DNA from 3 places in the Nitratireductor sp. WH36-1 genome. Region 3 is predicted to be linked to each of the others. Evidence: predicted binding sites of a transcription regulator. Region 3 holds the regulator's gene; each other region holds the start of a gene.

Region 1 (3,639 bases), 2.0 Mb from region 3:
CGCCAAGGCCGATGCGCTGGCCGCTCTCGAGGCAGCGGGTGCGCCTGTCGACAAGCTGCAGATCGTGGCCGGTGGTCCGGACTGGTATCACCCGGGCCGCTCCGGCACGATCCGTCTTGGACCCAAGATCGTGCTCGCCACGTTCGGTGAGATTCACCCGCGCACGCTGGAGGCGCTGGACGCCGAAGGACCGATCTGCGGTTTCGAGGTGTTCATCGACACGATCCCCGAGCCCAAGGCGAAGGCAACGCGCACCAAGCCGCGCCTGGAGCTTTCGCCCTTCCAGCTCGTGCGCCGCGATTTCGCCTTTGTGGTCGACAAATCGGTCGAGGCGGCAACCATCGAGCGGGCAGCTGCGGCAGCCGACAAGAAGCTCGTGACCGCCGTGCGCGTGTTCGACATCTTCGAGGGCGCATCGCTCGGCGAAGACAAGAAGTCGGTCGCCATCGAAGTCTCGATCCAGCCGCGTGAAAAGACGCTGACGGACGAGGAACTCGAAGCCATCGCCGGCCGCATCGTGGCCAATGTCGGCAAGCAGACCGGCGGCACGCTGCGCGGTTAGATCACATATCAGCGGCGCCCTTTGGGGAGCCGCTTGGCTTCGCGGACGAGTGCAGAAATGTGCTCGTCCGCTTTCTTATGGCGTTCAATTTTGAGCTGTTCGGAATACCGTGTGTATTCGCTGCGCGCATGTTCTTTTGCAGCCTCCGCGCTAACGCTGCCACCTGAACGCAGAACGGTTCGTCCAAGTCCGACCAGCTGCGCCTCCAAAAGACGGGTCGCATCGTCCATCACCACCAGACGGCCAAGATCCGCCTGATCTTCGAATATGTCGAGGAGGATCGTGGTCAGGCGATTGAGTTCGCGGAGCTCCGCTTCGGCCAGATAGTTCTTGGAAACAGTCACATCCCGTTTTCGGATTGCGTCGCCGGGCCAGCTTTGCAAGCCCATATTCTCGAACTGGTGGTTGGCGCGCGCCTGCACCAGTTCTGATGGCGTCTGCGAAACGACGGCATAAATCAGCTTTGCCTGCGTCTGCTGAAAGAAGCTCTGCGCGCTTGCTGAACGCCCGTCATAGTCCTGGCACAGGGCGCAGATTCGCTGCAGTTCCCGATAAACATTCGCTTCATCGGAACGAATGTCCCGGATGATCTCCCGCAGTTCCGCAATGCGATCCCGGTTGCTTTCCTGCTTCAGGCGCACGGCATCCACAACGAAGCCCTTGCGCGCGAACTGAACCAGAATCCCGGTGGCCCAGCGGCGGAACAGGGTGGCCTGCGCGGACGAGACCCGGTAGCCAACAGAGATGATCATATCGAGGCTGTAGAGTACGGCTGGACGTCCTCGAGTTGTTTGCATTTTTTGCAAAGAACTCTCTTCGTCCAACTCTCCTTCGGCAATCACATTCGTTACATGCCGGGATATGACGGAGACGTCACGTCCGAAAAGCCGGGCGATCTGCTCCTGCGTCATCCAGAGCGTTTCAGCTTCATAACGGATATCGAGCCGCAGCCCCTTTTCACCGTCGTAGATCAGAAAGCGATCTCCGGTTTCTCCATCTTCCACCAGGTGAACCGGCTCATCTGCAGGCATGGGTGTCTCCAAGACTGTTTGCGGAACATTAGCAGAACAAAAAGAGTCGGAAAACCTTATCGGTTTTCTTTCCCCGAACTATGTGATTGCCTGCGCCAAATTCAGGAGGAGAATCCATGTTCCGTTGGGGCGTTCTTTCGACGGCCAAGATCGGTCGCGAGCAGGTTATTCCGCAGATCCAGGATGCCGAAAACGGCGTGGTGACGGCGATTGCCAGCCGCGATGAGGCCAAAGCGCAGGCGCTGGCTGCGCGCTTCGGCGTTCCGCACACCTTCTCGTCCTACGACGCGCTTCTCGCCTCGCCGGATGTGGACGGCGTCTACATCCCGCTGCCGACCTCCGATCATGTGGACTGGGCCATCAGGGCGGCCGACGCCGGCAAGCACGTGCTGGTCGAGAAGCCGCTGGCGCTCGATGCAAAGGACATTGCCCGCGTCATCGAGGCGCGCGACCGGAACAATGTCGTCGTCTCGGAAGCTTTCATGGTCACCTACCACCCGCAATGGCACAAGGTGCGTGACCTGATCGCCGAAGGCGCCATCGGCCGGCTGCGGCATGTGCAGGGCGTGTTCTGCTATCACAATGTCGACCCCGACAACATGCGCAACAAGCCGGAGCTTGGCGGTGGCGGCCTGCCCGACATTGGCGTCTACCCCACGGTCACCACCCGCTTTGCAACCGGCAGCGAGCCGCAGCGCGTGCAGGCGATGGTGGAGCGCGACCCGAATTTCGGCACCGACATCTACGCCAGCGCCAAGGCCGATTTCGGCAACTTCGAACTGACCTTCTACGTCTCGACGCAGATGGCGCTCAGACAGTCGATGGTGTTCCATGGCGACAAGGGGTTCATCGAGGTCAACGCCCCCTTCAACACCCCGGACTATGGCGATACCCGCGTTACCGTGTTCAGCGCCGATCACAACAGCGCCAGCGTCCACCGTTTTCCCCGCGCCCGGCAGTACCGTCTGCAGGCGGAAGCCATCGCGCGGGCGGCGCGGGGCGAAGAGGCGGCGATCTTCACGCTCGAGGATTCGGTGAAGAACCAGAAACTCATAGACGCCATCTATCGCGCCGCCACCCATGATGGCTGGGAGACAGTCTAGCAGAAGCCGCTGCCGCAGGGTGCGGCGGCACTTTCAGACTCCGTCGGCGGACCGGGGCGACAGGAAGATGTGTCGCCCGATCTGGCCATGCCTGTGCATCTGTTTAGCCCATTTGGGGCTGACATAATTGGCATAGTAATGCGTGGCGTCGACGGCCAGATAGTTGGTTTTGTCGACCAGCGTGTAATTGTTGCATTCGGGTGCGCAGGAGTATCGGGCCTTGGCGATCCTGAATGCGAGCTGCCAGGCTTCGGCATCTTTCGGCACCAGTGAAATGCCTGTGCAGGCGAATGAAAACTGGCAGCGATTGCGCCAGCGCGCATTTTGAAAGACCACGCCACAAATGCTGGGCGGATATGCAGGCGACCTGCTTCTGTTGAAGATCACCATCGCGACGGCCTTCTGCCCGCTCACCGTTTCTCCCCGCGCCTCGTAATAGATGGCGGTGGCCAGACAGGTGCGCTCCGCAAGGCGATTGATTGCCACAAGGGCGTCCTCCACGGCGGCGGGCTTCTGCGCCGCCCTGAGCGCCATGGCGACCGGCAGCCTGATCGGTGCTCTCTTCGCGCCAGCCTTCTTTTCTTCGTTCTCCCAGATACAGCCTGCCTGGAGCAGGAACGACACAACGAGCCCCCAGAACACGAATCTTCGGACCATTATTTTCCCGGATGTCAGTTTGATCGGCGGTTATCGCCTGAGCCAAATCCCCCCTCGGCGACCCGCTCTCACATCAGCGGCAGCCGATCAAATTGACTTTTCCTCAAAGTCCGAAGCGTTCCGTTTCATCATCAACGCCGCGCGGGGCAAGCGTCAGAGCGCCGGTCGCGGCCTCCGAACCCCGCTTTCGAAGCCAAATCGGGGCAAATCCCGCCTTGCGCTTGAAAAATCCCATTCTTATATACGCCACGAAGCCGTTTGGCGCGTTTCGTCCTGAGGCGCTGCT
Region 2 (3,639 bases), 250 kb from region 3:
CGCGGTCGTAACGCAGATCGTCTTCACGGTATTTCGAGCGCGTGCCGCAGCCGAGCGCCTGTGTGATGTCGGAAATCTGCTGGTTGGCGGCGAGCTTGTTGGAGCCGGCGCTGGCGACGTTGAGGATCTTGCCGCGCAGCGGCAGGACGGCCTGACTGGCGCGGTTGCGCGCCTGCTTGGCGGAGCCGCCAGCCGAGTCGCCCTCGACGATGAAGATTTCAGCACCCGCTGCCGCGCCCATGGTGCAGTCGGCGAGCTTTCCGGGCAGGCGCAGCTTGCGCACGGCGCTCTTGCGGCTGACCTCGCGCTCCTGACGGCGGCGAAGGCGCTCATCGGCGCGCGCCACAACCCATTCGAGCAGTTTGGAGGCTTCCTGCGGGTTTTCTGCAAGCCAGTGGTCGAACGGATCGCGGATCGCGTTTTCGACAATGCGGGTGGCCGCAGCCGTCGCCAGCTTGTCCTTGGTCTGGCCAACGAACTCCGGTTCGCGCACGAACACGGAAAGCATGCCGGCTGCTGAGATCATCACGTCTTCGGAGGTGATGATGGACGCGCGCTTGTTGCCGGTCAGCTCCGCATAGCCGCGCAGGCCGCGCAGGAGCGCGTTGCGGAAACCGCTTTCGTGGGTTCCGCCCTCGGGCGTCGGCACGGTGTTACAATAGGAGTTGAGCATGGCGTCGCCGCCATACCAGGTGATCGCCCATTCCACGGCGCCATGACCGGTGGTCTTTTCGCTGCGGCCGGAGAAAATCTCCTTGGTGACCTGGAACTGCCCGTCGAGCGAAGCGGCCAGATAGTCCTTGAGACCACCGGGGAAGTGGAAGGTCGCCTTTTCGGGCGTCTCGTCCTTCTCGCCGATCAGGGAAGGGGCGCAAATCCAGCGGATTTCCACGCCGCCGAACAGATAGGCCTTGGAGCGGGCCATCTTGTAGAGCCGCGCGGGCTCGAACTTCGCGCCCTTGCCAAAGATTTCTTCGTCCGGCTTGAAGCGCACCTTGGTGCCGCGCCGGTTGTGCACGTCGCCGAGCTTCTCCAGTCCGCCCTGCGGCAGGCCGCGCGAAAAAGTCTGGCGGAAGAGCTGGCGATTGCGGGCAACCTCCACCTGAAGGAGTTCGGACAGGGCGTTGACCACGGACACGCCAACGCCGTGCAGGCCGCCGGAGGTCTCGTAGACCTTGGAATCGAACTTACCGCCGGCATGCAACGTCGTCATGATGACTTCGAGCGCCGACTTGTCCTTGAACTTGGGGTGCGGATCGACCGGAATGCCGCGACCGTTATCGGTGACGGAGAGATAGCCTTCCTCGTCGAGTTCCACTTCGATGAAGGTGGCGTGGCCGGCCACCGCCTCATCCATGGAGTTGTCGATAACTTCGGCGAACAGGTGGTGCAGCGCCTTGTCGTCGGTGCCGCCGATATACATGCCGGGACGGCGACGAACGGGCTCCAGACCTTCCAGAACCTCAATGTCGGCCGCACTGTAGCCGTCGCCCGACGGGGCGGGCGATGCAGATGGCGCGGGACGCGCAGCGGGCTTGCGCTGAGGCGCTGCCGGTTCGGGCGTTTTCGCACGTTCCACATTGGCAGGCGTCCCGGCGGCAGGCATTCCGGCGAAGAGGTCGTTGTTGTCGTCCATGAAGCGTGTTGTTTCCTGTCCGCGAATCAGCCCGCAGTTTGCCATGGTTTGCAAGGCAAAGCGAAGCCTGTTCCGGTTCCGTTCGGAGTGTGTGGACGACGCTTTACCAGAAAGCGAGGGCGCGCGCCAAGAGGTGCGCGGCAATTGAGGCGATCATCTCCCCAGCTTGGGGAGATGATCCGTTTCATAGAGGGCTGGATCGCCGTGCGTCCAGCCGGACGCACGGCGATCCAGTTTATGAATGGAGCATCGGAACAGCCCGAAAACCGGATTCCACTTTTCGGTCCGATGCTCTAGCTTGCCAGCGCTTCGATGGGCGGGCAGGCGCAGACCAGATTGCGGTCGCCACCCACATTGTCGACGCGCGAGACGGGCGGCCAGTATTTGGACGCTGCGTCGAGCGAACCTTCGGGGAAGGCGGCTTCGCTGCGGCTATAGGGATGCGTCCAGTCGTCACCCATCAGCTCCATCGCGGTGTGCGGCGCGTTGGCGAGCGGATTGTCATCCTTCGGCCATTCGCCCTTTTCCACCCGCGCAGCTTCTTCGGCGATGGAGATCATCGCCTGGCAGAAGCGGTCGACTTCGCTCTTCGGCTCCGACTCCGTCGGCTCCACCATCAGCGTGCCCGCAACGGGGAAGCTCATGGTCGGGGCGTGGAAGCCATAGTCGATGAGCCGCTTGGCGATGTCGTCGACGGTGATGCCGGCGCGATCCTTGAACACCCGCGTGTCGAGAATGCACTCATGCGCAACACGGTCGTTGCGGCCCTTGTAGAGCACCGGGTAGTGCTCCTTCAGGCTGTGGGCGATGTAATTGGCGTTGAGGATTGCCATTTCCGTCGCCCGCTTGAGGCCGTCGCCGCCCATCATGCGGATATACATCCATGTGATCGGCAGGATCGACGCGCTGCCATAGGGGGCTGCGGCCACCGCATGGCTGCTGCCGAGCGCCACATGTCCCGGCACGAACGGCTTCAGATGCGCCTTGACGCCGATCGGGCCAACGCCCGGTCCGCCGCCGCCATGGGGAATGCAGAAGGTCTTGTGCAGGTTCAGGTGGCAGACATCCGCTCCCAGATCGCCCGGACGGGCAAGTCCGACCATCGCGTTGAGATTGGCGCCGTCGAAATAGACCTGGCCGCCGTGTTCGTGGATCACCGCGCACATGTCGCGCACGCCTTCCTCGAACACGCCGTGGGTCGACGGGTAGGTCAGCATCAGCGCCGCCAGCTTGTCGGCGTGCTCTTCCGCCTTCGCCTTCAGGTCGTCCTGATCGATATTGCCATCTTCCGTGCAGCGCACGACCACCACCCGCATGCCGGCCATGGAGGCGGACGCCGGGTTGGTGCCATGGGCGGAGGAGGGGATGAGGCAGATATCGCGGTCACCTTCGCCGCGCTCGGCGTGATAGCGGCGGATGGCCAGGAGACCGGCATATTCGCCCTGGCTACCGGCATTGGGCTGCAGCGAAACTGCGTCGAAGCCGGTGATTTCCGAGAGCCAGCGGTCCAGATCGTCGATCATGCGACGATAACCCACCGTGTGCTCCGGTGGAGCGAAGGGGTGAAGGCCACCCACTTCCGGCCAGCTCACGGGCATCATCTCGGCAGCGGCGTTGAGCTTCATGGTGCAGGAGCCAAGCGGGATCATGGCGCGGTCGAGCGCAAGGTCCTTGTCGGCGAGCCTGCGCAGGAAGCGCATCATTTCCGTTTCCGAGCGGTGAGAGTGGAAATCCGGCTGCGTGAGGAAGCCTTCGCCGCGCGCTGCGGCCGGGGCAAGGCGCGGTGCGCTTTCCGGCACGGTGGCGCCGAACAGGGCTGCCAGTGCGGCCAGATCGTCTTCGGTCGTCGTCTCGTCGAAGGCGACGCTGACGCGGTCCGCGTCGAGAACGCGCACAAGCCGGCCCTCGGCCTCGGCTCCGGCCGCGATCTCCTGCGCCTTGCCGGGAACGGTGACGGTGACCGTGTCGAAGATGACATCGCCTGCAAGCGAAAGGCCGGCAGC
Region 3 (3,639 bases):
GTGCGGGTGGTATTTACCCATCACGTCGGCAACAGGACGGGCCGATTTCACATATTTGCGGTTCCAGTGGTAACCGCTCTCATGGGATGCATAGAGAATGCGCCGATGCACCGGCTTCAGACCATCGCGTGCATCCGGCAAGGCGCGGCTCACGATCACGCTCATCGCATAATCGAGATAAGAGCGCTGCATCTCCTCGACAATGGAAATCGGCTCGATTTCGTCGGGCTCGCCCGATCCGTTCGGCGTCGTCTGGTCAGTCAAAACGTGTCACATTCTTAATGAGGAATCACATACTCTTTATATATGAGCCGTCAGCGATTCTCCAATTGAGCATCCGTTTTTGATGACGGAAATCCAACGCAATTTCAGGCGCATACGAACCTCCTGGGGATGAGCGCCTTGACAAATTGCCGCAGGAAGCGAGCCTGCGTGAAGAATGAGGGCTTTTCCCTCGCATCCAAGCTGGGCTAGAGAGGCCGCAAGGAGAACCCGATGCCTGGTTACGATACCGTTTTCAACGCCTTCGTCACATTGCTGGTAACCGTCGACCCGCCAGGGCTTGCGCCGCTCTTTCTGGCGCTGACAGCGGGCATGAACCGCTCGGAGCGCAATCAGGTGGCCGTGCGCGCAGCCATCATCGGATTCGCCGTTCTGGCCCTGTTCGGCGTCGCTGGCAGCGCCATTCTGGCCGTGTTCGGCATCACGCTTCCCGCCTTCCGCGTGGCAGGCGGCCTGCTTCTTTTCTTCATCGCCTTCGAGATGATCTTCGAACGCCGCCAGGAGCGCCACGAAAAGAGCGCCGAGCGCGCGATCACGCGCGACATGATCCGCAACATCGCCGCCTTCCCGCTGGCCATTCCTCTGATCGCGGGTCCCGGCGCCATCTCGGCCACCGTGCTTCTTTCGGGCGAGTTCAATTCAATTCTTGGCACCATTGCGCTGCTTGGCATCCTGCTTGGAACGATCCTCCTCACCTATGCCGTTTTCACGCTGGCGGAGCGCGTGGACCGCTTTCTGGGCGAAACGGGACGCTCCATCCTGACGCGCCTCCTGGGCGTCATTCTGGCAGCCCTCGCGGTCCAGTTCGTGGCAGACGGAGCCAAGGCGCTTTTCGCTGCGCCATAGGCGCTGCAACCGGACGGTTGCGGAACACAACTGGAACATATAGAGTATGTTCTGGTTTTGTTTTTAACTGATTCTCGGTGGCGCCCATGCTGACCCGCAAGCAGCACGAACTTCTTCTGTTCATCCATGAACGACTGAAGGAGACCGGAATCCCGCCCTCCTTCGATGAAATGAAGGAGGCGCTCGACCTCGCCTCCAAGTCCGGCATTCACCGGCTGATCACGGCTCTGGAGGAGCGCGGCTTCATTCGCCGGCTCCCGAACAGGGCGCGTGCGCTGGAGGTTCTGCGGCTTCCCGATTCCATCGCGCCCGGCCTCAATTCCGGCGCGCGCGGCTTTTCGCCAAGCGTCATCGAGGGCAGCCTCGGCAAGACGCCCGCGCCAGCGGCCTCCAAGCCTGCCGCCAGCAATGATGACGCGCTTTCCGGCGTCGTTTCCGTACCTGTCATGGGCCGCATCGCTGCCGGTGTCCCCATCGACGCCATTCAGCACCAGACCCATTCCATCGCGGTTCCGCCGGACATGCTGACCGGTGGCGATCACTACGCGCTTGAGGTCAAGGGCGACTCGATGATCGATGCGGGCATTTTCGATGGCGACACGGTGATCATCCGCGAGACGCAGACCGCCAATCCCGGCGAGATCGTCGTGGCGCTGGTGGATCAGGAGGAAGCAACGCTGAAGCGCTTCCGCCGCAAGGGCGCATCTATTGCCCTTGAAGCGGCCAATCCGGCTTACGAAACCCGTATCTTCGGCCCCGACCGCGTCAAGGTGCAGGGTCGCCTCGTCGGCCTGATGCGCCGCTACTGAGTTTAAGACTATCCGGGGCGGCTTCAGGCATGCCCCGGTTCCGATGCCATCCGGCATCCAGAATGCGCGCTCTTTTCAAGCTCCGCATCGGTTCAGCCAACATCGTCCGGGAAGAGCGCCTGGAAGACATGCGGAAGCATCTCGGGGAGGTCTTCCGCAATCAGGCCCCGGCCAAACATCCCGCCAGCCTCTGCATGCAGCCACACGCCGGCCGATGCCGCCTCGAAGACCGGCATGCCCTGCGCCAGAAGGCTGACCACAATCCCGCACAGAACATCGCCAGAGCCCGCCGTCGCCAGGAAACGCGATCCGTTGGTGTTAATCGCGGCGCGCCCGTCCGGGCAGGCGACGACCGTGTCCGCCCCCTTCAGGATGATCACCGCTCCTGAGCGCTCTGCCGCTGCGCGCGCACGCTCCACCTTGGACATGGAAGCGTCAGCCGCGAGATCGCCGAAGAGGCGCGCGAATTCACCGTCATGCGGCGTCAGCACGGTCGCTAAGGCGGAGCTTCTCACGGCCTCGAAGAGCGTATCGGGCGCATCGGCAAAGGCGGTGATGGCGTCGGCATCCAGCACCAGCCCTTTCAGCCCTTCATCGCGCTCCAGAAAGCCCAGCGCGAAGCTGCGCGTGCGCTCGCCTGTGCCGGCTGCCGGACCGAGAACGGCGGCTGTCGGTTTTCGCTCATCGAGGAAGGCGATGAGTTCATCCACCGCCTCCGCCTTGCGCAGCATGATCGAGGTCAGGTGCATCGCGTTCACCGACAGGGCGTTTGCAGGCGAAAGCACCGTCACGGCCCCTGCCCCGGCGCGCGCCGCGCCACGCGCGGCAAGCCGCGCTGCACCAGTGGATGCGCCACCGCCCGAAACGACGGCCACATGACCACGCACATATTTATGCGCATCGATCTCCACCGCCGGCACGCCGTCGCGCCAGAGCGCCGGACCATTCTCCCAGAGGGCGATATCCATTGATGCAAGCGCCATCTCGGCAATGCCGATATCGGCCACGACCAGCTCGCCGCACAGGCGTCGACCGGGCATGAGCAGATGCCCCGGCTTTTTGCGGAAAAACGTGACGGTCAGGTCCGCATCGAAGCAGCTGCCGAGGGGCTTGCCCGTGAGACCCGAAAGACCGGACGGAAGATCCACGGCAACCACCGGGACGCCCGCAGCCGCAACCCGCTCGATGAGCTCGGCTTCAATGCCTTCGATTGGCTTTGAAAGCCCCGCGCCATAAAGCGCATCAACCACCACCCAGCCGGTCTCGGGGCGAAAATCGGCCAGCGCCTCGGGCGTTACAAAACAGTCTTCACGCGCCCTGGCGGCATCGCTGTCTTCCCGCGGCGCAGCATCGGCGAACAGGCGGACATTCACGCCGCGCTCGGCCAGAAGCCGCGCAATGACATAGCCGTCACCGCCATTGTTGCCCGGTCCACAGAGAACCGCGACGCCGGCAGCGCCGGAAAACCGCTCGAGGATAAGATCAGCCACCGCCGCGCCGGCATTGCGCATCAGCCCGTACCCGTCATGAGGGCCGGCTGCGATGGCCGCGCGATCCACATTGCCCATTTCTTCAGGTGTCAGAACAACCATACGCATAACAAGCTGCCGCTTTCTTCGGCTCATTGCATATTTTTTAAGCAAGTCTCAAACTGCGAACCGCACCGCATGGTTCCCATCTTGCTATCCGGGGGCGCTCGCCT

The links. The regulator LexA, encoded in region 3, represses DNA repair genes until DNA is damaged. The targets are predictions, from matches to a motif close to TGTTCNNNNTGTGTTCNG.
Region 1: the regulator LexA is predicted to act here: its motif matches at 1,615-1,632, upstream of rhuM (RhuM family protein).
Region 2: the regulator LexA is predicted to act here: its motif matches at 1,705-1,722, upstream of parE (DNA topoisomerase IV subunit B).

The regions. Positions count from the first base shown of each region.
Region 1 covers NZ_CM178970.1:206,184-209,822, forward strand. Annotated here, with positions in the region: gene pheT (phenylalanine--tRNA ligase subunit beta) at 1-562, shown strand, start outside; gene rhuM (RhuM family protein) at 571-1,593, opposite strand; gene AC4PTT_RS00985 (Gfo/Idh/MocA family protein) at 1,710-2,696, shown strand; partial or broken gene AC4PTT_RS00990 (cell wall hydrolase) at 2,730-3,164, opposite strand.
Region 2 covers NZ_CM178970.1:1,922,223-1,925,861, forward strand. Annotated here, with positions in the region: gene parE (DNA topoisomerase IV subunit B) at 1-1,636, opposite strand, end outside; gene gcvP (aminomethyl-transferring glycine dehydrogenase) at 1,930-3,639, opposite strand, start outside.
Region 3 covers NZ_CM178970.1:2,170,874-2,174,512, reverse strand. Annotated here, with positions in the region: gene gyrA (DNA gyrase subunit A) at 1-264, opposite strand, end outside; gene AC4PTT_RS10215 (MarC family protein) at 496-1,128, shown strand; gene lexA (transcriptional repressor LexA) at 1,215-1,937, shown strand; gene AC4PTT_RS10205 (NAD(P)H-hydrate dehydratase) at 2,030-3,535, opposite strand.